3 regions of the Anaerosalibacter massiliensis genome follow, and region 2 is predicted to be linked to each of the others. Evidence: a T-box and tRNA genes for the amino acid it is inferred to sense, from the RefSeq annotation. Region 2 holds a T-box; the other regions hold tRNA genes.
The links. A T-box is a leader RNA that pairs with one kind of tRNA and senses whether it is charged. The one in region 2 lies ahead of leuS (leucine--tRNA ligase), so its partner is inferred to be a tRNA-Leu.
Positions count from the first base shown of each region.

Region 1 (8,669 bases), on a different contig from region 2:
AAACTTTTTGGTTGAAAATGGTTTCAAAGTAATAGATGCAGATAAAATAGCGAGAGAGGTGGTTGAAGTAAATTGTCCCGCCTATAAGAATATTGTAGAAGAATTTGGAACAAAAGTATTAAATGAAGATTTTACTATTGATAGAAAAAAGCTAGGAGATATTATTTTCAATGACAAAGAAAAAAGAGAGAAACTAAATTCTATTGTTCATCCAAGAGTTTTTTATGAGATGAAAAATCGAATATCAAGTTATTGTGCAGATGAACAAGTTGTTTTTTTAGACATTCCTCTTTTAATTGAAGGATTAAATTTATTTAAAAAAAATGATATAAATATAGATGAAATATGGTTAGTTTATACAGATGAAGAAATACAAATAAAAAGGCTTATGCAAAGGGATAAGCTTAGCTATGAAGATGCTAAAAAGAGAATAGATTCTCAGTTGCCTATGGGAACTAAAATGAAATATGCAACTAGAATTATAAACAATAATAAAGATATAAAAGAACTAAAAAACACATTAGAAAATATGATAATTAGATTTAAATGAATTCGGAGGGATAATTTTGGTAAATATATTTGGTAGGATCATTAAAAAAGTTCTTTTGCTCCTTTTAATTGGAATAATTCTTTTTATAGGATTTAAATTAGTAATGAAAATGATGTATCCCATAGACTATAAAAATCATATATATTTATATTCTAAAAAGTATAATACCGATCCCTATTTAATAGCAGCTATAATTAATGTAGAGAGCAATTTTGATAAGGATGCCTGTTCTAAAAAGGAAGCTAGAGGTCTTATGCAAATAGCTCCTACTACAGGGAAATGGGCAGCTGAGAAATTAAATTTGAAAAATTTCACTTTAGACTCCCTTTATGAACCAGAGACTAATATAATGATTGGTTCTTGGTATTTAAATGTACTAAATGAAGAATTTGATGGTAATTTACCAATTATTTTAGCTGCATATAATGGAGGAAGTGGAAATGTAAATAAGTGGCTCTTAGATAGCAGATATAGTGATGATGGAAAAAGCTTAAAACATATTCCTTTTAAGGAGACTAGGGATTATGTAGATAAAGTTCTAGAGAACTATGAGAAATATAAAAAAATATATAGAGGAACTTTTGAAGAAGATAAATATTTAAAAGATGGATTCTTAGATAAAAATATTAATAGATTTAAGAGAACAATAAAAGAATATCTAAAGAATGCATAAAAATACATTGATGAATGGTATATAGAGGAAGAAAAGGTCTAAATAGTAGTTGATATATTTAAATAAATATGTATAATATAATATAGAAAACATATCATAAATGCAGGAGTGGTGGAATTGGCATACACGCTATCTTGTGATGATGATACTTTATGGATAAAAACATTTATTAAATTAGTAAATAACGTAATAATCATAAAATAATGTGCTTATTACCCTTGCAGAGGTGGTGGAACAGGCAGACACGTACGTTTGAGGGGCGTATGCTTATCCAAGCATGAGGGTTCGAATCCCTTCCTCTGCACCAAAATCATATACAATGTATATGATTTTTATTTTTTAAATGGAATATATTTTATTTACTAAGGTGTGAGCTTATGATTGTCAGTAGAAGTGTCATACATGTAGATATGGATGCTTTCTATGCATCTGTAGAAGAAAAATACAATCCTAGCCTTAAGGGAAAACCTATAATAGTAGGAGGAAGTGTTAAAAATAGAGGGGTAGTTACTACAGCTTCTTATGAAGCAAGAAAATATGGGGTTCATTCTGCTATGTCTGTATTTAAGGCAAAAAAATTATGCCCGAAAGGTATATTTCTCCCAGTAAATATGGCACGCTACAAAGAAGTTTCTAAAGAGGTCCATAATATATTTAAAAGATATAGCAAATTAATAGAGCCTATATCTATAGATGAGGCATTTATAGATACAACTGGAAGAGATCCCTTATTTATTGCTAAAAAAATAAAAGAAGATATAAAAAGAGAATTAAATCTTACTGCATCTATAGGAATATCTACAAATAAATTTTTAGCTAAGTTAGCTTCTGATATTGAAAAACCAAATGGATTGACTATTATAAGGGAAGAGGAAGCCATAGAATTTTTAAAACCTCTCCCAATAAGAAAGCTATGGGGAGTAGGGCCAAAGACTGAAAGACAATTACATAAGATTGGAATATATACTATAGGTGATTTGCAAGATTATGATATAAAAGTATTGGTAGATAGATTTGGTAAAAAGGGAAGGGAAATGTCTTACTTTTCTAAGGGAATAGATAATAGGCCAGTAGAAATAGATATAACTACTCAATCCATTGGAGAAGAAGAAACTTTTAGAGAAGATATATCTAGCGTAGAAATACTTATTCAAAAGTTGCAAGAGTATTCTTTGAATCTTTCACATAAGTTAGAAGCTAAAGGGTACATAGCTAGGACTATAACTGTAAAAATAAAGTATGAAGATTTTTCAGTAGAAACAAGAAGTAGCACATTATATATACCAACAAATGATTATTTAACTATTTATAGTACTAGTATCAATATATTAAATAATAAATTTAATTCATGTAAAAAAGTTAGATTATTAGGTCTAGCAGTATCTAATTTTATTTATCCTAATGACCCTGTACAATTGAGTTTCCCCACTAAATAAAAGTTATAGTATTTTAGTCTCATTTCAAATATAATCTAAATATTATCTAAGAAAAGTTTATATCTTAATAGACTTTTTTTAGTGTGATGTGTATAATAGTAGTGGATTTATCCATAATAAAAAATTCAGTTTGCAATTATGTGTTATTTTATGAACAAAGAACGACTTTTTAAGACATTTTATATGACAATTCATATACAACCTATAAGATAAATGTTATAATAATATTAATAAATTGTATTATGAAGTCAATTAAATATTTAGGACCCATATTAATTGGGTCTATTTATTTGACAAATAAGCAGGCTAAAAAATAAGTTTTAAACAATAAAGATAAAGAGGTGGAAAAGATGAATCTAGAGAATTTGACCTTTAAGGGAGGAGTTCATGTTCCTCATCACAAAGAATTGACAGAAAGAATTCCTATTAAAAGAGCAAAAGAGCCTGAAATCGCAATTATACCTTTACAACAACATATAGGTGCACCTTGTAAACCTTTAGTAAAGGTTGGTGAAACTGTAAAAGTAGGGCAAAAAATTGGACAGGCAGAAGCTTTTGTATCTGCACCGGTACATTCAAGTGTATCAGGAGTTGTTAAAAAAATAAGTCCAATGGCATCACCTACAGGAATGACTGTAGACTGTATTCATATTGAATCAGATGGGAAGAATGAATTGCATGAAAGTGTAAAACCTAACAAAGATTTAGAATCATTGAGCCAAAAAGAAGTTCTAGAAATCATAAAAGAAGCAGGTATTACTGGAATGGGAGGAGCTGGTTTTCCAACTCATGTTAAGCTTTCACCACCACCAGAGAAAAAAATAGATACAATAATACTCAATGGGGCAGAATGTGAACCTTATTTAACTGCAGATCATAGGCTTATGGTAGAAGAACCAGAAAAAGTAGTTCTAGGTCTTAAAGTTATAATGAAGGCTGTAGGAGTAGATAGAGGATTCATTGCAGTAGAAAACAATAAACCTGATGCGATTAAAGCATTAAAAGAAGTTGTAAAAAAAGAAGCTAATATAGAATTAGTTTCATTGAAAGCTAAATTTCCTCAAGGAGATGAAAAACGTATAATAAATGCAGTAACGGGAAGAGAAGTTCCTTCAGGTGGACTTCCAATGGATGTAGGAGTAGTTGTTGACAATGTAGGTACTGCTACTGCTATTGGGCAGGCGGTAGAGAAGGGAAAACCTTTATTTGAAAGGATAGTTACTGTTACTGGTAAAGGAGTTAAAGAACCTCAAAATTTAGTTGTGAAAATAGGTACTCCTTTTAAAGATGTCATAGAACAATGTGGAGGATTCAATGGCAAACCAGGAAAGATCATTATGGGTGGTCCTATGATGGGACTTGCTCAATATAGTATAGATGTTCCAGTGATTAAAGGTACTTCAGGAATTTTAGTTTTATCTGAAGAAGAGGCAAGACCAGAACCAGTACAACCTTGTATTAAATGTGGAAAATGTTTAGAAGTATGTCCAGTAAATCTTCAACCATTATATTTAAGTAAATTTGCATTAAATAGAAAATATGATAGAGCAGAAGAGTTTCACATTTTAGACTGTATTGAATGTGGTTCTTGTTCATTTATATGTCCTTCTAAAAGACCATTAGTAGAGTCTATTAGAGTTGCAAAAAGGGAAGTTATTGCAAAGAAGAAAAAAGCCTAGTAAAAGATAGGAGGAATTAGAAAATGGATAATATTTTGATTGGGTCTTCTTCTCCTCATATAAGGTCAGAAGAGACTGTCAAAAGAATAATGTTAGATGTAATTATTGCTTTAACACCTGCAATGATTGGTAGTATATATTTTTTTGGATTTAATGCCTTTAAACTTATTTTGATTTCAGTTATATCATCAGTAGTATTTGAAGCTTTAATTCAAAAGGCATTTAAAAAGGAAGTTACTGTATATGATCTTAGTGCAGTAGTTACAGGAATTTTATTAGCTTTTAATTTACCAGCAACTGCACCTTGGTGGTTACCAGTAATAGGTTCTGCTTTTGCTATTATAGTAGTAAAGCAGTTCTTTGGTGGCTTAGGTCAAAACTTTATGAATCCAGCACTAGCTGCAAGGGCTATGCTTTTATCTTCATGGCCAACACTTATGTCAGCTTTTGTGGCACCAGGAGCAGTAGATGGACAATCTTCAGCTACTCCATTATCCATAATGAAATATGGGGCTTCAGATGCAGCAGCATCAGCAACTGTAGCAGAAGCAGGGGATGCATTGCCTGCTCTTAAGGAAATGTTTTTGGGAAATATTGGTGGTGCTATAGGAGAAACATCTGCATTATTACTATTAATTGGTGCTGTGTATTTATTGATTAGAGGGGTTATAAACTGGAGAATACCTTTCACTTATATAGGAACAACAGTTATTGTATTATTACTTTTAGGTACTGAAATGGAACAAATACCATATCATATATTTGCAGGAGGACTTATATTAGGAGCATTCTATATGGCAACAGATTATGCTTCATCGCCAGTAACACCATTAGGGCAGATAATATTTGGTATAGGAGCAGGACTTTTAACGGCAATCATCAGAGTAAAAGGTGGATATCCAGAAGGAGTATCTTATTCTATATTACTTATGAATGTAGCTACACCACTTATTGAAAGATTTACTAGTCCTAAAGTATTTGGGGAGGTGAAGTAGATGAATGAAACATTGAAATTAGGATTGATTTTACTTTTAATTACTGCAGTATCTGCATTTATTTTAGCTGCTTCAAACAATGCAACATCAGCTAAGATTGAGGAGGCTGATAAAATAGCTAATGATGAAGCTAGAAAAGAAACTTTACCTGATGCTAAGGATTTTGAACCAATAGATAAAGAAAAACTAGATAGTATACAAAGCTCTAATGAAGGAGTTTTAGAAATTTTTGAAGGAAAAGATGAAAGTGGAGAAATAGTAGGCTATACTTTAAAAAATTTAGTAGGCGGATTTGGTGGAGATATTCAAGTTATGACAGGTATATCTGTTGAGGGAAAAATAACTGGAATGAAAATATTATCTCATTCAGAGACTCCAGGACTTGGAGCTAAGGCTGAAGAACCAGAATTTCAAGAGAGATTTAAAGGCATACCTACAGAAAATGATCTAGTAATAGTAAAGGAATCTCCATCTAATAACAATGAAGTTGAGGCTATAACTAGTGCAACAATTACTTCAAATGCTGTTGCAGATGGAGTTAATTTAGCAAGAGAAATTTACAATTCACAGCTTTCTAAATAATATTCTATTCTTTTGGAGGTGTAAAAATTGAAGTTGTCTGAAACCTTTAATAATGGTTTAATTAAAGAAAATCCAATATTTGTACAGTTAGTAGGAATGTGTTCTACTTTAGCTGTTACCACTTCTGCAAAGAATGGTTTAGCTATGGGATTAGCTGTAACAGGAGTATTGGTAGGTTCAAATTTAGTTATATCACTTATTAGAAATGTAATACCAGATAAAATTCGTATTCCATCCTTTATAGTTGTAATTGCAACATTTGTAACTATGATTGAAATGTTTATGAAGGCCTATGCTCCAGCATTATATAGTGCTCTAGGATTATTTATTCCATTAATTGTTGTTAACTGTATTATATTTGCAAGAGCAGAATCATTTGCCTCTAAAAACAAACCTATACCTGCAATAGTTGATGGTTTAGGAATGGGATTAGGATATACTGTTGCTTTAATTATTTTAGCTAGTATTAGAGAACTATTAGGTGCTGGTACATTATTTGAACATCAAATAATGGGAGCAGGATATCAACCAGTCTTAATTGCTATAATGCCGCCTGGAGCATTTATTATATTAGGAATTCTTATAGGTATTTTTAATAAAGTTAGAATGAATAATGAAGAGAAAAAAGCTGCACAAGAAGAAAAAGCTACTGTCGAAGCGTAATGTAAGGGAGGGAATCAAATGTCACTATTTACCATATTGATTAGCACTATATTTGTTAATAATTATGTTTTTGCTAGATTTTTAGGAATATGTCCTTTTCTAGGAGTTTCTAAAAAAACTGATACAGCTTTTGGTATGGGAGTTGCAGTAACTTTTGTTATTACTTTATCGTCTATCATCACTTATTTTATTCAAAAAGGAATTTTAGACACATTAAAATTAGGATATCTTCAAACAATCGTATTTATTTTAGTTATTGCTACATTAGTTCAATTTGTTGAAATGGTTATGAAAAAGACAAGTCCTACTCTTTATAATGCATTAGGAGTATATTTGCCACTTATAACTACAAATTGTGTTGTACTTGGTGTTGCAATACTCAATATTCAGGAAGAATATACATTGATTCAAACAATCGTAAATTCTATTGGAGCTTCTATAGGTTTTACATTGGCATTGGTATTGATGGCAGGAGTGAGAGAACAATTAGATTTGGCAGATGTTCCAGAAGCATTAGATGGTTTTCCAATTGCATTAATTGCTTCAGGTCTTATGTCAATAGCTTTCTTAGGATTTAATGGACTTGTATAGGAGGTATAAAAATGAGTACAATAATATATCCATTATTAGTTTTAGGTGGTTTAGGATTATTATTTGGTATAGCATTATCCCTTGCATCTAAAGCCTTTGCAGTAGAAGTAGATCCAAAAGTAGAAAAAATAATAAAAGTATTACCAGGAGCAAATTGTGGAGCTTGTGGTTATCCTGGATGTGAAGGATTTGCAAATGCAGCAGTTCAAGGGAAAGCACCTGTAAACGGATGTAAAGTTGGTGGAAGTCCTGTAGCTGAAAAAGTTGGAGATATTATGGGAGTAGGTGCAGGAGAAACTGAGAAGCAAGTAGCTAAAGTACTTTGTCAAGGAAAAGATTGTAATGCTATTAAAAAATATCAATATGAAGGTATTAAAGATTGTAAAGCTGCAAATGTAATTGCAGGTGGAGATAAAGGTTGTCAATATGGATGTTTAGGCTATGGAAGTTGTAAGGAAGTATGTCAATTTGGAGCAATAGAAATAGTAGATGGAATTGCTGAAATTGATCCAGAAAAATGTACATCATGTGGACAATGTATAAAGGTATGTCCAAAAGGTATAATTGAAATGGTTCCATATACACAGAAAGTAGTAGTAAAATGTAAAAGCCATGATTTTGGAAAGCCTGTTAAAGATAATTGTAGTGTAGGATGTATTGGATGTCAAATGTGTGTTAAATCTTGTCCTACTGATCCAAAGGCTATGCAATTTGATAATAAATTGGCTTATATTGATTATGAAAAGTGTATAAATTGTGGACTATGTGCTCGAAAATGTCCAACGGGAGCCATAGGGTCATTATTGAAAAAACCTGAGAAGGATAAAAAAGTAGTAGAAAAGGGTCTCTAGTAAAGACCCTTTTTTAATGGGAAAATTTTTATTAAAATGTAACTTGTAAATAAAAAATATAAGTGGTAAACTTAATATGTGTATTTATTACTAAAAATCAATAAAAAAAGGGTGTTTATATTGACAAAAGGGGATAAATGTTTAATAATCACTATTATAATAATAAGTTTATTCTCTTTATGGCATGTAAAGAAAGAGGCTACAAGTTATAATGAAAAATATATTGAAATTCAGGTTGATGGTAAGGAATATAAAAAAATAACATTTGGACCAGAAGTTATAGGGAAAAAGATTCCTATCAATACTGAATTTGGTTATAACTTAGTAGAAATAGGAGATGGCAAAGTAAGAGTAGTTGAAGCTGATTGTCCTGATCAGCTAGATGTTAAACAAGGCTATATTGAAAAACCAGGAGAAGTTATAGTTTGTTTACCAAATAAATTAGTTATTGAGATAAAAGGAAAAACTGATAGTAAAGATAAGGATATTGACTATATTAGTCATTAAAGAGAGTGTGGTAAAATGAAAAAATTAAAAAAAATGATATTTTTATCTTTGTTAGTCTCATTAGGTCTTGCTCTTAGTATTATTGAATCTTTTATGCCAGTACCATTTATAGCTCCTGGGGCAAAATTAGGATTATCAAATA
Region 1 covers NZ_JANJZL010000010.1:90,355-99,023, reverse strand. The annotation lists gene coaE (dephospho-CoA kinase) at 1-550, shown strand, start outside; gene NSA23_RS12990 (lytic transglycosylase domain-containing protein) at 567-1,223, shown strand; tRNA gene NSA23_RS12985 (tRNA-Leu) at 1,444-1,530, shown strand; gene dinB (DNA polymerase IV) at 1,601-2,659, shown strand; gene rsxC (electron transport complex subunit RsxC) at 3,010-4,338, shown strand; gene NSA23_RS12970 (RnfABCDGE type electron transport complex subunit D) at 4,362-5,333, shown strand; gene NSA23_RS12965 (RnfABCDGE type electron transport complex subunit G) at 5,334-5,915, shown strand; gene rsxE (electron transport complex subunit RsxE) at 5,943-6,578, shown strand; gene rsxA (electron transport complex subunit RsxA) at 6,597-7,169, shown strand; gene rnfB (RnfABCDGE type electron transport complex subunit B) at 7,181-8,020, shown strand; gene NSA23_RS12945 (NusG domain II-containing protein) at 8,141-8,527, shown strand; gene NSA23_RS12940 (Gx transporter family protein) at 8,543-8,669, shown strand, end outside.
Region 1: it has a tRNA-Leu gene. The T-box ahead of leuS (leucine--tRNA ligase) is inferred to sense a tRNA for this amino acid. The anticodon was not compared.

Region 2 (8,669 bases):
CTTTATCTTTAATAAATTAACTCTTACTCTCATATTATGAATTATATAAAGTTTTGTGATTTTTTATATAAAAAAGGAGGGAATAAATTGAACATTAAAATAAAAGAAAGTGAACTTATTAAAAATTCAAAAGGAGAATATTTCAATTTTTACATCGATGAAAAAAACAATTTGCTTTTTAATAAATTTGATAATAAAAATAATAATATTATTTCTCTTTCTGAAATAGAGCATAATATATTAGATTTTTCAGTAATTATTGATGAAAAAGATAAGATACAATTAATTTATTTAATTGAAAATGGTAATTTGATACACTGTACTTATACTCAAAAAAAGTGGATTAAGCAATCAATTTTTAGGTTAAATACTAAATCAAATATTTATAAACATATAACCTTATTTATGTCAAATAATTCTGTAAATATTTTTTATGCTTGTGCTAATCTAGTAAATATTAATTTATGGAGCATAGAACAAATAACTAAAAATTCTTCAAATTGGACAAAAAAAACTGTAACAAGTATATTTTCCAAGAAAATACTTGCTCCCTTTTACATTGATTCAGATAATTTAGGCAATATACATCTTGTTTTTAGAACTAATGAACGTAACTCAACACATATTTACTATACCTTTTATAATGTTTTTATAAAAAAATGGTCTCAAATTATTGAAAAAATCTCTCTTACTAAGACAAATAACAAATTTCCATATTTATTTATAGATTCTAAAAACAATATTCATATTCTTTGGTCTAGTTTAGAAGACAAAGATTATATTCTTAGATACAAAAAATTATCTCCTGGAGGACAAAGTAAATTTAAATGGAAAAAAATAAATTTACCTGTTATTAATAACTGTACATATACACCTATAATGTCAGAAATAAATGAAACTTTAAAAATAACATATCTGAAAGATGATGAAATAGGATGTTTAAATTCAATGGACTATGGCGAAACTTGGATCCTTATAGATAAAATAAAACTAAATAGCCCTTCTATATGGTTCTTAAAATACTCATCTAATTCTAAAAAAAAATATCTTAATAACAAAACTAATAATTTTTATGCCCAAATTAGTGATAAAATGTATCTATTTTTTAATGAAAAAGATCAAAAAAAAATCAACTTTGATAAAGAAGAAATAATAAACTTAAATAATAAGGATATACAAATTGAAGAAAAAGATGAATTAATTTCTATTCACAACTCTGACTTTATGGAGCTCAAGAAAAATATACTAGAAATAAAAGAAACAATAGAACAAATAATTGCTCACTCAAATATTATAGAAGAAGAATTAAAACTAATGAAAGAAAAACTGATGAGTACTGAGGACCAAAAGCATAAAAAAGGTTTTTTCAAGTTTAAATAAAATATTTTATCTTTTTAATGGTTTTTTCACCATTTATTCTTTCAATTTTATATACATCTTTAATTTCCATGTTTAATTTATTTGTTTCTTTCATAATAATTTGTAAATCTTCTATTTTTTTAAATTTAATCGCATAATCACATCCTCTCCTTATTTCATAAGGAGTAGATATAATATCAAATTTTGTGTAGCCTAGGTTTTCTAATATATATATAATCTGTATTACATAATTTTTTGAACTCAATAAACATATATAATAATTTTTCTCTCTCAATTTTTAAATCACCTCTAATTATATTTATTCTAAATATAATTATTATAAACTCCTTTCTAGTAGCATATACTACTAGAAAGGAGCTTTAATGATAAACTAATATTGTATTAACATTGTTCAGTTACTAATGTGGATATAACTCCTTTACTTATATTAAATGAACCTGTTATAGCTGCAGTAGATGTTCCTTCAACTGTTATTCTATAAGTGCAACATTCTCCAGGACAAAAATCTTCATCACATATACTAAAACTAACTGGACTAGATGCAACAATTGCTGCTGTAACTGGAATAGTATTTGGTATAACAATTGTATCTATTTCTACCTCTGGTCCATTATCACATCTTCTGTATACTCTAAAAGTCAATGTGAAGTTGGTAGCAGCAGTCAAATTAAGGTTTGCTATAGCTGAAAAGTCTATTTTCAATTTTGGTTTATCATAACATCTCAAGTCTACTGAAACATTTCCTAGTGTAGTTTGTACTGGTGGTGTAGTAGCTAAATTAATAAAAGGTATATTTACAGCACCACATATTTCTTTGCACTTTAAACCTAGATTTTTTGGTTCACAATCTTTTTTTGGTGGTTTATGGCAACTGGATTTATGATGATTTTCATGAGAATGTTCATGTTTGTGACAACATTTATTTGGATTATAATAATAAACTTTCGTCATAATCTAAATCTCCTTTCTTCAAATTTATTATTTAAATATTTTTTACCTTGTAATAAAATATTTCTTTCTTTAATACTAATATATTATAAAAGTTATCTTTGTGTGATTATATTAATTAATTTATATGTAATAATATAATTACATTTCTTCTCTTTTTATTTTTAAAAAATATATATCTAAATAAACAAAGGGACCATTCTCTATTAGAAAGATCCCTTTTAATTTACGCATATTCCTACTTATTTAATTTTAATTTTAGTTTCTCCAACATATCTTCAGTCATTTTAGCTAAATCATATTTAGGATTCCAACCCCATTCTTCTCTTGCTGCAGTATCATCAAGAGAATTTGGCCAAGATTCTGCTATTGCCTGTCTTACTGGATCTACATCATAATCCATCTCAAATTCAGGTATATGTTTTTTAATCTCAGCAGCTATATCTTCTGGTTCAAAACTCATAGCTGTAATATTGAAAGCATTTCTATGAATAAGTTTATCTGGATCTGCTTGCATAAGCTGAATTATAGCGTCAATAGCATCTGGCATATACATCATATCCATATAAGTACCTTCTTTAATAAAAGATGTATACCTTCCATGTTTTAATGCATCATAATATATATGCACTGCGTAATCTGTTGTTCCACCACCTGGTAATGTCTTATGGGATATAAGTCCTGGAAAACGTACTCCTCTAGTATCTACACCAAATTTTTTAAAGTAGTAATCACATAGAATTTCTCCCGCAACTTTTGTTACACCATACATAGTTTCTGGTCTTTGTATAGTATCTTGAGGTGTCTTATCCTGAGGTGTAGATGGTCCAAAAGCTGCAATAGAACTTGGGGTAAATACTAAGCAATTTTCTTCTCTTCCTATTTCTAAAATATTATACAGACCATTCATATTAATATTCCATGCTTGATTAGGCCTTTCTTCCCCTACAGCTGATAGTATTGCTGCTAAATGAATAATGGTGTCAACTTTATGTTTCTTTACTACATTGGCTAACTTTTCGCCTTCCAACACATCTACTACTTCAAAAGGACCTGATTCAATTACCTCCTCTTGTCCTTCCTTTTTTCTCCTACTACTAGCTATAACATTGTTGTCACCATACATCTTTCTCAATTCCATAGTAAGTTCAGATCCTATTTGACCAAGAGCTCCTGTAACTAAAATCTTTTTCATTAAACAGCACCTCCAAAAAATAGATTTTTTATACTTATTTCCCATCTCATTATAACATACTTTTTGAAAATTGAAATATATTTATCAATAACTATAACAGACTCCTATAGTCTCTGGTCCTAAATGAGCACCTACTACTGGTCCTATTTCATCTATAGTCACTACCGCTTTAGGAAAAATCTCTATTAATTTACTCTTTAAACTTAAAGCTTCATCATAGTTTAATATGTGACAAATGCTAATTTGATTTATATTAGAAGGAATTAATCCAAGCATCTTCTTTACAGCTCTATTTTTTCCTCTAGTTTTCTCTAACAATTCCAACTCACCATTTTGAAGTGCTATAATCGGTTTAATATTCAAAACTGAACCTATGACAGTGCTAACAGCACTCAATCTTCCTCCTCTTTTCAAATATTCCAATGTTCCTACTGTAAAATAAATAGCCATACCTTTTTCCATTTCAGCTACACGATTTATTATTTCATCTCTACTCTTACCATCCTCAATCATATCTACAGCTTCTTCGACTAATAATTTTAGATTAGAAGCTGCCTGCCTAGAATCCACTACTGTTATTCTACTTTCTTCTGACATAGTTCTAGCTAACATAGCATTGTTATAAGTGCCACTTAATTTAGAAGATAAAGTTAAAACTATTATTTCATCATATTTATTAAGAGCTTCTTCATATTCTTTAAGGAAATCTCCTGTAGAAGGTTGAGATGTTATTGGAAAATCCTTAGATTCACTTAATCTTTTGAAAAACTCATCAAATTCTCCAGGAAATCCTTCTTTATAAGTTTCATTTTCAAAAGTATAACTTAATGGTATAACAGAAATATCTCTTTCCAATGCATACTCTTTGCTTAAATAACTAGTACTATCTGTAATTATCTTAATTTTTTTCATATTTTTGCCTCCTATAGGTAATTTAAAAGGGAGGAAAACCTCCCTTTTTGACCAATTATTTAACTACTATATTATATATTTTACCCGGTATATATATTTCCTTAACAATTTCTTTATCTTCAATAAATTTCTTAACACCTTCATTTTGTACTACTTTATCTCTTATACTTTCTTTAGATTCATCTATAGCTATTTTCTCCCTACCTCTAACCTTCCCATTCACCTGAATGGCAATTTCTACTACATCCTCTACTAACTTATTTTTATCCCATTTTGGCCAAATAGATTCGTGTAATGTATCACCTAGTCCTGATTTTTCCCAAACTTCTTCAGTAATATGAGGTGCTACAGGATTTAGAAGTATTAGGTAAGTCCTAAGCTCTTCTTTATTTATTTTTCCTATATCATTAAATTCATTTAACAGAGACATTAATGCTGCAATAGCTGTATTAAACTTCAATGTTTCATAATCCTCTGTTACTTTTTTTATAGTTTTATGAATACTTGCCTCTAGCTTATCTGAATAACTATTTCCATCTACAACTATATCTTGAAGCCTCCATACTCTTTCTAAAAATCTTCTACAACCCTTAACTCCATTTTCAGACCAAGGAACACTTTTTTCAAAATCTCCTATGAACATTTCATAAGTTCTTAATGTATCCGCTCCATATTCATTCACTATGTCATCTGGATTAACTACATTTCCTCTGGATTTTGACATTTTTTCATTATTGCCTCCCAAGATCATTCCATGGGCAGTTCTTTTATTGTATGGCTCTTTAGAAGATACTACTCCTATATCATATAAAAATTTATGCCAAAATCTTGAATACAATAAATGAAGGGTTGTATGCTCCATTCCTCCATTATACCAGTCTACTGGAAGCCAATAATCTATTTCTTCCTTACTTGCTATTTCTTTGTCATTATATGGATCTATATATCTTAAGAAATACCAAGAAGAACCAGCCCATTGTGGCATAGTATCTGTTTCTCTTGTAGCGTTCCCTCCACATTTAGGACAACTTACATTCACCCATTCTTCCATATTTGCAAGAGGTGATTCTCCATTATGGGTAGGCTCGTAATTCTCCACTTCAGGTAACATAACTGGAAGTTCCTCCTCTGGAACTGGAACCCATCCACATTTTTCACAGTGCACAAGAGGTATAGGTTCTCCCCAATATCTTTGACGTGAAAATACCCAATCTCTCAATTTATAATTAACTTTTCTTTTACCTAAGCCTTTTTCCTCTAACCAATTGCTCATTTTCCCTATAGCATCCTTCACTTCTAATCCATTTATAAAATCAGAGTTAACTAATATTCCTGTTTCTGTATCTGTATAGGCTTCTTTTTTAACATCTCCGCCTTTAACTACCTCTACAATTGGAAGTTCAAACTTTTTAGCAAATTCCCAGTCTCTACTATCATGGGCAGGTACAGACATTATAGCACCAGTTCCATAACCCATAAGTACATAATCAGATATCCAAATAGATATTTCTTTGTTATTTACTGGATTTATTGCCTTCAAACCTTTAATCTCTACCCCTGTTTTCTCTTTATTTAATTCAGTTCTTTCAAAATCTGATTTCTTAGTAGCCATTTCTTGATATTCTCTTACTTCATCCATATTTTCTATAATATCATTATACTTTTCTATTAATGGATGTTCAGCAGCAATAACCATATATGTTGCACCAAATAATGTATCAGGCCTAGTAGTAAATACTTTTAAGGAATCTTCTTTTCCTGCAATTTGAAAATCTACTTCCATTCCTTCAGATCTACCTATCCAATTTATTTGCTGAGTTTTAATTCTATCTATATAATCTACAGTATCTAAATCATTAATCAATCTATCTGCATATTCAGTAATCTTTAGCATCCATTGGTTTTTTACTTTTCTAACAACCTCTCCACCACATCTTTCACAGCTTCCATTTACTACTTCTTCATTTGCTAAACCCACTTTACAGGATGTACACCAATTTATAGGCATTTCCTTTTTGTATGCAAGACCTTTTTTAAACATTTGCAAAAATATCCATTGAGTCCATTTATAATATGCTGGATCTGTAGTATTTATCTCTTTTGACCAATCAAATGAAAATCCTATGGATTTAAGTTGTTTTTTAAATTTAGCCACATTGTTTTCTGTAACTACTTTTGGATGTATTTTATGCTGTATAGCAAAATTTTCCGTTGGAAGTCCAAAAGCATCCCATCCCATTGGATACAATACATTATATCCTTGAAACCTTCTTTTTCTAGAAACTACATCTAAAGCTGTATAAGGTCTAGGATGACCTACATGTAACCCTTGCCCTGAAGGATAAGGAAACTCTATAAGTGCATAGAATTTTGGTTTTGTCTTATCATCACTAGTTTTAAATATTTCTTTTTCATCCCATATATCTTGCCACTTCTTTTCAATTGTTTTCGGATTATATTCCATTCTTTATTACCTCCTTGCTATTTTATAAAAACAAAAAAGCCCTTATCTCTATTAGAGACGAAAGGCTTCATTCCGCGGTACCACACTAATTGATAGAAAAAATCTATCCACTCTAAGAATAACGGCTCTTCTGCCGGTTAAAGCTAATAGTTTTCACTTTAACAACTCAAGGACGAGTTCAGAATTATTTCTACTGTCTTCCACCAAGTGACAGCTCTCTATAAGAAATAAAAAACCTACTACTTCCTTTCACAGCTACATATATAATTTATTTTGAAAAATAATATGTTTTAGAGTCTATTATAGCAAAGATATATGAATAAATCAAGGTCTTTAATTGGGAATTTAAAATAAAAAATTTCAGAAAAACCTATTATAGATTTTCCTGAAATTTTAGTCCTCATTTCAAATTAAAATTCTGCTAAACCTACTGTTCTTGGAAAAGGTATTACATCCCTAATATTCTTCATACCAGTCATGTACATAATAGCTCTTTCGAATCCAAGACCAAAGCCTGCGTGTTTTGTTCCACCATATTTTCGAAGTTCTAGATACCACCAGTATTCTTCTTTATTCATTCCTAACTCTTCCATTCTCTTTTCTAAAATATCCAATCTTTCCTCTCTTTGACTACCGCCAACTATTTCACCAACTCCAGGTACTAATAAATCCATAGCTGCTACAGTCTTACCGTCATCATTTAACCTCATATAAAATGCTTTTATATCCTTTGGATAATCCATTACAAATACTGGTTTTCTAAATACCTTTTCTGTTATATATCTTTCATGTTCAGTTTGCAAATCTATTCCCCATTTAACTGGATATTGGAATTTTTCTTTGGATTTTTCTAATATATCTATTGCCTCTGTATAGGTTATACGTTCAAATTCAGAATTAACTACATTTTCAAGCCTATCAAAAAGTCCCTTATCAACAAAGGAGTTGAAAAATTTCATTTCTTCCTTAGCATTTTCCATTACATAATTAATTATATATTTCATCATATCTTCTGCCAAATCCATATTGTCATTTAAATCAGCAAAAGCAATTTCTGGCTCTATCATCCAAAATTCTGCTGCATGACGAGCAGTGTTTGAATTTTCTGCTCTAAAAGTTGGTCCAAAAGTATAGACATTTCTAAAAGCTAATGCATAAGCCTCTGCTTCTAATTGTCCACTAACAGTTAAATTTGTATCTTTTCCAAAAAAATCTTCAGAGAAATCTACTTTACCATCATCGTCTAATGGTATATTTTTTAAATCTAGGTTAGTAACCCTAAACATTTCTCCTGCACCTTCAGCATCACTTCCAGTAATTATTGGAGTGTGAACATATACAAAATTTCTTTCTTGAAAAAATTTATGAACTGCATAAGCTGCTAAAGATCTAACTCTAAATACTGCAGAAAAAGCATTACTTCTAGGTCTTAAGTGAGCTATAGTTCTTAAATACTCAAAAGAATGTCTTTTCTTTTGTAAAGGATAATCTCTTTCTGAATCACCTATAATAGAAACATTAGTTGCCTTAATTTCAAATGGCTGTTTCGCCTGTGGTGTAGGATCTAATTTACCCTGTACTACTATTGAAGAACTAATAGGGAACTTAGATATTTCCTTAAAATTTTCAAGATTTTCATCAAAAACAACTTGAATATTTTTAAAGAAAGTACCATCATTTACTTCTATAAATCCAAATTTTTTAGAAGATCTTAATGTCCTTATCCATCCTTCTATTTGAATTTCATTATTTAAATATTTTTCTGAATCC
Region 2 covers NZ_JANJZL010000001.1:311,562-320,230, forward strand. The annotation lists gene NSA23_RS01880 (hypothetical protein) at 88-1,380, shown strand; gene NSA23_RS01885 (putative Se/S carrier-like protein) at 1,373-1,654, opposite strand; gene NSA23_RS01890 (DUF4489 domain-containing protein) at 1,762-2,331, opposite strand; gene NSA23_RS01895 (L-threonine 3-dehydrogenase) at 2,567-3,523, opposite strand; gene NSA23_RS01900 (DegV family protein) at 3,608-4,435, opposite strand; gene leuS (leucine--tRNA ligase) at 4,491-6,899, opposite strand; T-box leader at 6,950-7,161, opposite strand; gene asnS (asparagine--tRNA ligase) at 7,310-8,669, opposite strand, start outside.

Region 3 (8,669 bases), on a different contig from region 2:
TTTCCCAAGGAAGAATTATCTTTTTAATTCCAGCTCTATGTGCCGCCAATACCTTCTCTTTAATTCCACCTACTGGTAAAACTCTTCCCCTCAACGTTATTTCTCCTGTCATAGCCACATCTTTATTTATAGGTTTATTGGTTAATGATGAAATAACTGCTGTAGCCATAGTAATCCCTGCTGAAGGTCCATCTTTAGGAATAGCTCCTTCAGGCACATGAATATGAATATCCATTTCTTTATAGAATTTTTCTTCTACTTTTAAATCTTCAGAAATAGATCTTATATAAGATATTCCTGCCATAGCAGATTCTTTCATTACATCCCCAAGCTGGCCTGTAAGCTGCAATTTACCTGTACCTTTCATAGAATTAACCTCTATAGATAGAGTATCTCCTCCAACAGTAGTCCAAGCAAGACCTGTAGCTACTCCTATTTCATTATCTTTGCCAACTGTTTCATATCTATATTTTACTCCCCCTAAGTATTTATCTAAATTACCTACATTCACCCTAACTGTTTCTACATCTTCTTCTACAATTCTTTTTGCAGCTTTTCTACAAATATTGGCAATATTTCTTTCTAACTCCCTTACTCCTGCCTCTCTTGTATAATGATTTATTGTATCTTTTATAGCTTCTTCCGAAAGTTTTAAATTTTCTTCAGTTAGACCATGTTCTTCTAGTTGTTTTGGTAAAAGATGATTTAATCCTATTTGAAGTTTTTCCTCTTCTGTATATCCTGAGATTCTTATTACTTCCATTCTGTCTAATAATGGCCTAGGAATTGTAGCTGTTGTATTAGCTGTAGTTATAAAAAACACTTTGGATAAATCAAATGGTGCTTCTAAAAAATGGTCTGTAAATGTACTATTTTGTTCTGGATCCAATACTTCTAATAACGCACTTGCTGGATCTCCTCTAAAATCACTATTTAATTTATCTATTTCATCAAATAAGAATACTGGATTTTTAGAACCTGCTTTTTTTATAGAACTTATTATTCTACCTGGCAATGCCCCTACATAAGTCCTTCTATGACCTCTTATTTCTGCTTCATCTCTCATGCCCCCTAAAGACATTCTAACAAAATTTCTATTTAGAGATTTTGCAATTGATTTTGCAATTGAAGTTTTTCCAACTCCTGGTGGTCCTACTAGGCATAGAATAGGTCCTTTCATATTTTTTGTAAGCTTTCTAATAGCTATATATTCTAGTATTCTTTCCTTTACGTCATATAATCCATAATGATCATTATTTAATATTTCTCTTGACTTTTTTAAATTCACTTTATCCTTAGTTTCTTTATCCCAAGGTAATTCTACTATCCAATCTAAATATGTTCTTATAACACCTATTTCTGCTGAATGAGGAGATAATTTATTAAGTCTTTCTACTTCCTTCAATGCCTTTTCTTTTACCTCTTTAGGCATTTTTATCTTTTTTATTTTTCTTTTATATTCTTCTATTTCTTCCATTACTTCGTCTTCTTCTCCCAATTCACTTTGTATAGCCTTCATTTGTTCTCTCAAATAATATTCCTTTTGAACTTTTGTAATTTGCTTTTTTACTCTTTCATTGATTTGCTCTTCTATTTTAAGTATCTCAACCTCTTTTTGCAATATACCATGAAGTATTTCTAATCTTTCATAGAAATTAAAAGCTTCCAATATCTTTTGATTTTCTTCTTCTTTAAGATATATATAAGAGGCTATAACATCTGCCATTCTACCAGGATCTTCTATTTCTGATACTGTTAAAATTAGATCTGGAGATACTCTATTGCTAAGAGCTATATATTCTTCAAAATCTCTTAGAACCAACCTCATTGATGCTTCTATTTTTTTATCCCTTTCTACTTCTTCAGATTCGTATATTAATTCTTCAATCTCTACTTCTAAATAAGGTTCTTCCTTATTTACTTCTACTATTTTCCCTCTATTTAATCCTTCTACTAGTACTCTAATACTACCTCCTGGAAGCTTTAGCATTTGTTTTATTTTTGCTACAGTACCAATATGATAAAAATCTTCTAATTCTGGCTCATCTACCATAGCATCCTTTTGTGAGCATAAAAATATTAAAGAGTCTCCTACCATAGATTCTTCTAATGCATTTATAGATTTCTCTCTCCCTACGTCAAAATGTATTACCATATAGGGGAAAACTGACATACCTCTAAGAGGGATGAGAGGAATATCTTTCCTAACTACTTTATATTGCTCTATATTCATACTGTCACTCCTTTAGTCTATAATCATCTTAAAGTATTTTCAAATTTAACTCCTTTAATTAAATAGTATACCATTTACTTATATTATCAGAAAACTGAAAAATAGTGAAGTAAAAAAAAAGACTCACTTTTTTTGTGAGCCTTTTTCTATGATGCTGTTTCTCTTTTGTTAGATTTCTTAGTTTTATTTTTTTTATTAATCTCTGAATATATTATATTAGGTTCAGCTTTATTTGTTATAGTACCCTTTGTAATAATACATTTCTCTATATCATCTCTAGATGGAATATCATACATAATATCTAACATAGATTCTTCTATTATACTTCTAAGTCCTCTAGCTCCTGTTTTTCTATCAATGGCTTTCTGTGCAATTGCTTCTAATGCATCATCTTCAAATTCAAGTTCTACTCCATCTATTGCAAATAACTCTTTATATTGCTTTACCAATGCATTTTTAGGTTCTGTTAAGATTCTTACAAAAGCTTCTTTGTCAAGTTCTTCTAAAGTAACTATAACTGGCAGTCTTCCTACAAATTCAGGTATTAAACCATATTTTAACAAATCTTCTGGTTGGATTTCCTTTAGAAGATCTCCAATTTGTAATTTTTCTTTACTTTGGATATCTGCCCCAAAGCCCATAGAACTTTTTCCAGTTCTATTCTCTATAATCTTATCTAAACCATCAAATGCTCCTCCTACAATAAATAGTATATTGGTAGTATCCACTTGAATAAATTCTTGATGTGGATGTTTTCTACCACCCTGTGGCGGAACATTAGCAATAGTACCTTCTAATATTTTTAGTAGTGCTTGTTGCACTCCTTCTCCACTCACATCTCTAGTAATTGATGGATTTTCTGTTTTTCTTGCTATTTTATCTATCTCATCTATATATACTATACCTTTTTCAGCTCTTTCAATATCATAATCAGCTGCTTGGATTAATTTCAATATAATATTTTCTACGTCTTCACCTACATATCCTGCTTCAGTTAAAGATGTAGCATCAGCAATAGCAAATGGAACATTTAATATTTTAGCTAAAGTTTGAGCAAGTAATGTCTTTCCTGAACCTGTAGGTCCAATCATAACTATATTACTTTTTTGCAACTCTATATCATTATTTTTAGAGCTTCTCTTATTTATTCTTTTGTAATGATTATATACTGCCACAGCTAAAGCCTTTTTTGCTCTATTTTGCTTTATAACGTAGTCATCAAGTGTATCATTTATATTAGCAGGTTTTGGCAATTCCTCCACTTCATATTCAAAACTATCTTCAAATTCTTCTTCTATTATTTCTCGGCACAATTCTATACACTCATCACATATATAGACATTGGGACCTGCTATAAGCCTTCTTACTTGATCTTGAGGTTTTCCGCAAAAAGAACATCTAAGCTGCTTTTCATCAAATCTTGCCATTGTGACACCTCACTTAAAGTTATTTTCTAAATTAAAATACCTCATCTATTATACCATACTTTTTAGCTTCTTCAGCAGACATAAAGAAATCCCTATCTGTATCCCTAGCAATTTTTTCATATGGTTGACCTGTTCTTTCACTTAATATAGTATTTATTTGTTTCCTAGTTTTTATTATTCTTTCTGCATGAATTCTAATATCTTCTGCTTGACCTTGTGTACCGCCTAATGGTTGATGTATCATTATCTCAGCATTTGGTAATGCAAATCTTTTACCTTTTTTACCTGCAGCAAGTAAAAATGCCCCCATGCTAGCAGCCATTCCTACACATATTGTTGAAACATCAGGTTTTATATACTGCATTGTATCATATATAGCAAATCCTGAGGTTATTGAGCCTCCAGGACTATTTATATAAAGTTGAATATCTTTATCTGGATCTTCTCCTTCTAAAAATAAAAGTTGTGCAACTATTAAATTTGCTGTCACACTATTAACTTCTTCACCAAGAAATATAATTCTTTCTTTTAATAATCTTGAGTAGATATCGTAAGATCTCTCTCCTCTATTGGTTTGCTCTACTACTACTGGTACTAAAGCCATTCCATATCCCTCCTAAATCTCTTTAACTAAACTTGGCATTTGCCATTAAAAATTCAATAGTCTTATCTCTAATTATACCCGTCTTAATGTATTCTAAATCTCCCTTTTTCATGTCTTCTTTGAATTTTTCTACATCTTCACTTTGATATTGTTCAGCCATTTTTTCTAGTTCTTTATCTACATCTTCATCAGATGCTTCTATTTTTTCAATCTTTGATATTTCTTCTAATACTAATTCAGTTCTAACTCTCTTTTCTGCTTCTGGTTTCATTTGTTCCTTAAAACCTTCTAAATCAGTATTTGTTAATTCAAAATATTGTTCCATTGAAAGACCCTGCATTCTTAAACTATAGTCAAATTGACCCATTTCATTTTCAATTTGATTTTCTATCATTACTTCTGGAAGATCTATTTCTGCTTCTTCTAATATCTTATCAATTAATTTTACTTCTTGTTCAACTTTTTCCTTATTTTTCATTTCTTTTTCAAGCTTTTCTTTTATACTATTTTTAAATTCATCTAGTGTGTCAAATTCACTAACATCTTTCGCAAATTCATCATCTAGTTCTGGCAACTCTTTTTCTTTTATATCATTAATAGTTACTTTAAATATTGCTTCTTTTCCTTTTAAACTTTCTTCAAAGTAGTCTTCAGGAAAATTAACTTTTACTTCTACTTCTTCCTCTTTTTTCTTTCCTATAAGTTGTTCTTCAAATCCAGGTATAAATTTTTCTGAACCAATTTCTAATTGTTGATCTTCTGCAGTACCACCTTCAAACTGCTCTCCATCTACATATCCTTCAAAATTAATATTTAAGATATCTCCATCTTTTACTTCTCTATCAGAAACATCTATAAGTCTTGCATTCTTTTCTTGAATGTTGTTTAATTCCTTTTCTACATCTTCATCTGTAACATTATACTCTACTTTTTCAACTTCTATACTCTTATATTCTCCTAATTTCACTTCAGGCTTGATAGTTACTTCAATTTTAAATACTACTGGTTTTCCTTTTTCAAGTTCTTCAATATCCACTACTGGTTGTTCAACAGGTTCTAACTCCAATTCTTCAATAGCATTTTCATAAGCTTCTGGTAAAATGCCATTTAATGCTTCTTCATAAAAAATGCCTTCTCCATAATTCATTTCTATTATTTTTCTTGGAGCTTTTCCCTTTCTAAATCCTGGAATGTTAAATCTACTTCTGTTTCTTAAGTAAGTTTTTTGAATTGCCTCTTCAAATTTATCTTCACCTATCTCTACTGTAAAGGTAACTTTATTGTTTTCTTTTTTTTCTAAAACAGAGTTCATCGTTTTTTTGCCTCCTTAAATTTCTTTTTTTATTTATTTTCATAATTCTTAAATTACTGGGGTATATCATCAAAATTATACCATAAAAAATATGTATATCCAACATTTCTATTGTCTCTTGTAAACATATATTTATTGATAAAATATTAAAAAAACCAATGGCATAACCACTGGTTTAATTGGTGCGGGAAAGAGGACTTGAACCCCCACGTCAATGACACTAGATCCTAAGTCTAGCGCGTCTGCCAATTCCGCCATTCCCGCGTATAAGTGTTTTTTAAACTCACCATATTATTATACCATGTTATAGCCTATTGTCAATATTTTTTTATTATTTTTTTAATCAATTAAAATATTCTTCCAAGCCCCCTTCTTATACTTAATAGTCATTAAAGTAGCCTCTACTAAATATTGAATATTAGTAGCTACCCAAATATAAATAATGGGTAATTTAAATACAAATACTATTAGAAAAATTAAAGGCAATCTGACTAAAAAATTAGTTACTAAAGATATTCTAAAAGGTCCTTTTGTATCTCCAGCACCTTTTAATGCTCCAGACAATGTCATGCCTATTGCAGTTGGAATTTGTTCAAAAGCTCCAATTCTTAGACATTTTGAAGCTAAAAATACTGTTTCTTTATCAGAACTGAACAACCTCATTATAGGATAAGGAATTGCAAAAAACAATATACCTACTATTCCCATAAGCAATATAGCATAATATATAGAAGCATTTACACTTTTTTCTGCCTTTTCTACATCTTTAGAACCTAAGTTTTGTCCCACTAGTGTAGTAGCAGCTATAGCAAATCCATATCCTGGCATAAAAGATATAGACTCAGCAGCTACAGTAATAGAATTGCTAGCATAAGATAGCGTACCAAGTTGAGCAATCCAAAAAGAAGATACTAATCTACTTCCTTCATTCATAAAAACCTCTAGTATAGCTGGAAAACTTAAATTAACTAGACTATTAAGTATTTCTCTATTGAACTTAAATAATCCTTTAACCTTTACTCGAATATAATTATTAGTTTTAAATAGATAATAAAATGTAATAATTGCTCCTACTATCTGCCCAAAGGCTGTAGCTATTGCAGCTCCCTTTGTTTCCATCCTTGGAAAACCAAATTTTCCAAATATAAGCACATAGTCTCCTACTATATTGAAAATATTTGCCATGCCCGCTGAAATCATAGGGACATAAGTATTTCCTGCACCTCTTAAAATAGAATTTCCTATCATTGTTGGTATAAGAAAAAATGCACCAATAAATACTATTCTTAAATATTCTGTTCCTAGTTTCATTACCTTTGGGTCATCAACTAAACCATGAAATATGTTATCTGAAAGAATAATACCTATACTTCCAACTACCAGACTGATTATAATACCTAGACTAAGTGCTTGAACTGCTATATTTTCTGCTCTTTCACTATTCATAGCTCCAATATTTCTAGAAACCATAGCTGTTGTTCCTACACCCAATGCTCCTAATATATTGCTGACAGTAAACATTATTTGTGCCCCTAAGGTAACTGAAGATATTGCTTCGGGAGTAAGCCTTCCAACCATACCTGTATCAAAAGTCCATACTAATGTATGAAGTAACATTTCAAATATTGCCGGCAATGCTAGTGAAAATATTTCTTTATTCATTTTTTTGTCCTGGAAAACAGCCATTAACCCACCTCACTTACTAAACTAATCTAGAGTATTATATCAAATTAAAAAAAGAGCTGCAATAGCCTTTGCAACTCTTTATTGTGAAAGTATATTTGTTCAATACTAAATTTATCTCAAAAAGAATCTTGTAAATAAAAATGTGACTAATGCAAATAGTCCTATTCCTACAAACAATATAGGAAGTAATATTTGAAATGCCGCAATAATCATAGCTAAAATATCCTTATTAGTAAATTTTAAAGGATCTTCTTTGTTCTTTTTTTCTATAGACTTTTTTAGCCTTTTTTCTCTTTCTTCAACAGACTTCTTATTTCGCAAAGTGGCACGCCACAAAATGCTCTCCTCCTAAGTCTCTAAATTCTGGCACTTGTTCCTTACATATATCTTTAGCATATCTACAACGAGTATGGAACTTGCAACCAGATGGTGGATTTGCAGGACTTGGAATATCTCCTTTTAATAAAATCCTATTTATCTTTTTAGTTGGATCTGGTATAGGAATAGCTGAAAGAAGTGCTTGTGTATAGGGATGTTTAGGATTATCAAATAGTGCGTTTTTTTCAGACAATTCTACTAAATTCCCTAGATACATAACACCTATTCTATGGCTTATATATTTAACTACTCCTAAATCGTGGGAAATAAATAAATAAGATATTCCCCGTTCTTTTTGCAAATCTGTCAATAAATTTATAACCTGTGATTGTATAGACACATCTAGAGCAGATACGGGCTCGTCAGCAACTATAAAAGATGGATTTAAAGCAAGAGCTCTAGCAATACCTATACGTTGACGTTGTCCTCCTGAAAACTCATGAGGATATCTATTCATATGGTATTTTGCTAAACCACATCTAGTTATAACTTCTGTTATATATTCGTCTAACTCTTTTCCTTTCTTGTAAAGTTTATGTTCTATTAAAGCTTCACCTACTATCTGGGATACTGTCATTCTTGGGTTCAAAGAGCTATATGGATCTTGGAAAACTATTTGCATTTCTCTTCTTAGCTTTAGCATTTCATCCTTTGGAGCATTTAATACATCCTTATCTTTATATTTTACACTACCCTCTGTAGGATCTAAAAGTTTTAATATAGTTCTACCAGTTGTAGACTTTCCACAGCCAGATTCGCCAACAAGACCCAATGTCTCTCCTGCCTTTAGCTTGAAAGATATTCCATCTACCGCCTTTACATCTCCAACCTTTCTTCTAAAAGCTCCCTTATATATAGGAAAGTGCTTTTTTAAGTTTTTGACCTCTAATATTGCTTCACTCATTATCTACCCACCTCCTCTGCTCTAAAACAGCTAACCTTATGTCCTGATGCTATCTCCCTTAGTTCAGGTTGTCCATTCCTACATTCATCTGTAGCAAATTTACACCTTGGATGGAAATAACAGCC
Region 3 covers NZ_JANJZL010000002.1:200,817-209,485, forward strand. The annotation lists gene lon (endopeptidase La) at 1-2,233, opposite strand, end outside; gene clpX (ATP-dependent Clp protease ATP-binding subunit ClpX) at 2,380-3,660, opposite strand; gene clpP (ATP-dependent Clp endopeptidase proteolytic subunit ClpP) at 3,692-4,264, opposite strand; gene tig (trigger factor) at 4,287-5,576, opposite strand; tRNA gene NSA23_RS04000 (tRNA-Leu) at 5,757-5,840, opposite strand; gene NSA23_RS04005 (MATE family efflux transporter) at 5,916-7,262, opposite strand; gene NSA23_RS04010 (hypothetical protein) at 7,374-7,598, opposite strand; gene NSA23_RS04015 (ABC transporter ATP-binding protein) at 7,573-8,544, opposite strand; gene NSA23_RS04020 (ABC transporter ATP-binding protein) at 8,544-8,669, opposite strand, start outside.
Region 3: it has a tRNA-Leu gene. The T-box ahead of leuS (leucine--tRNA ligase) is inferred to sense a tRNA for this amino acid. The anticodon was not compared.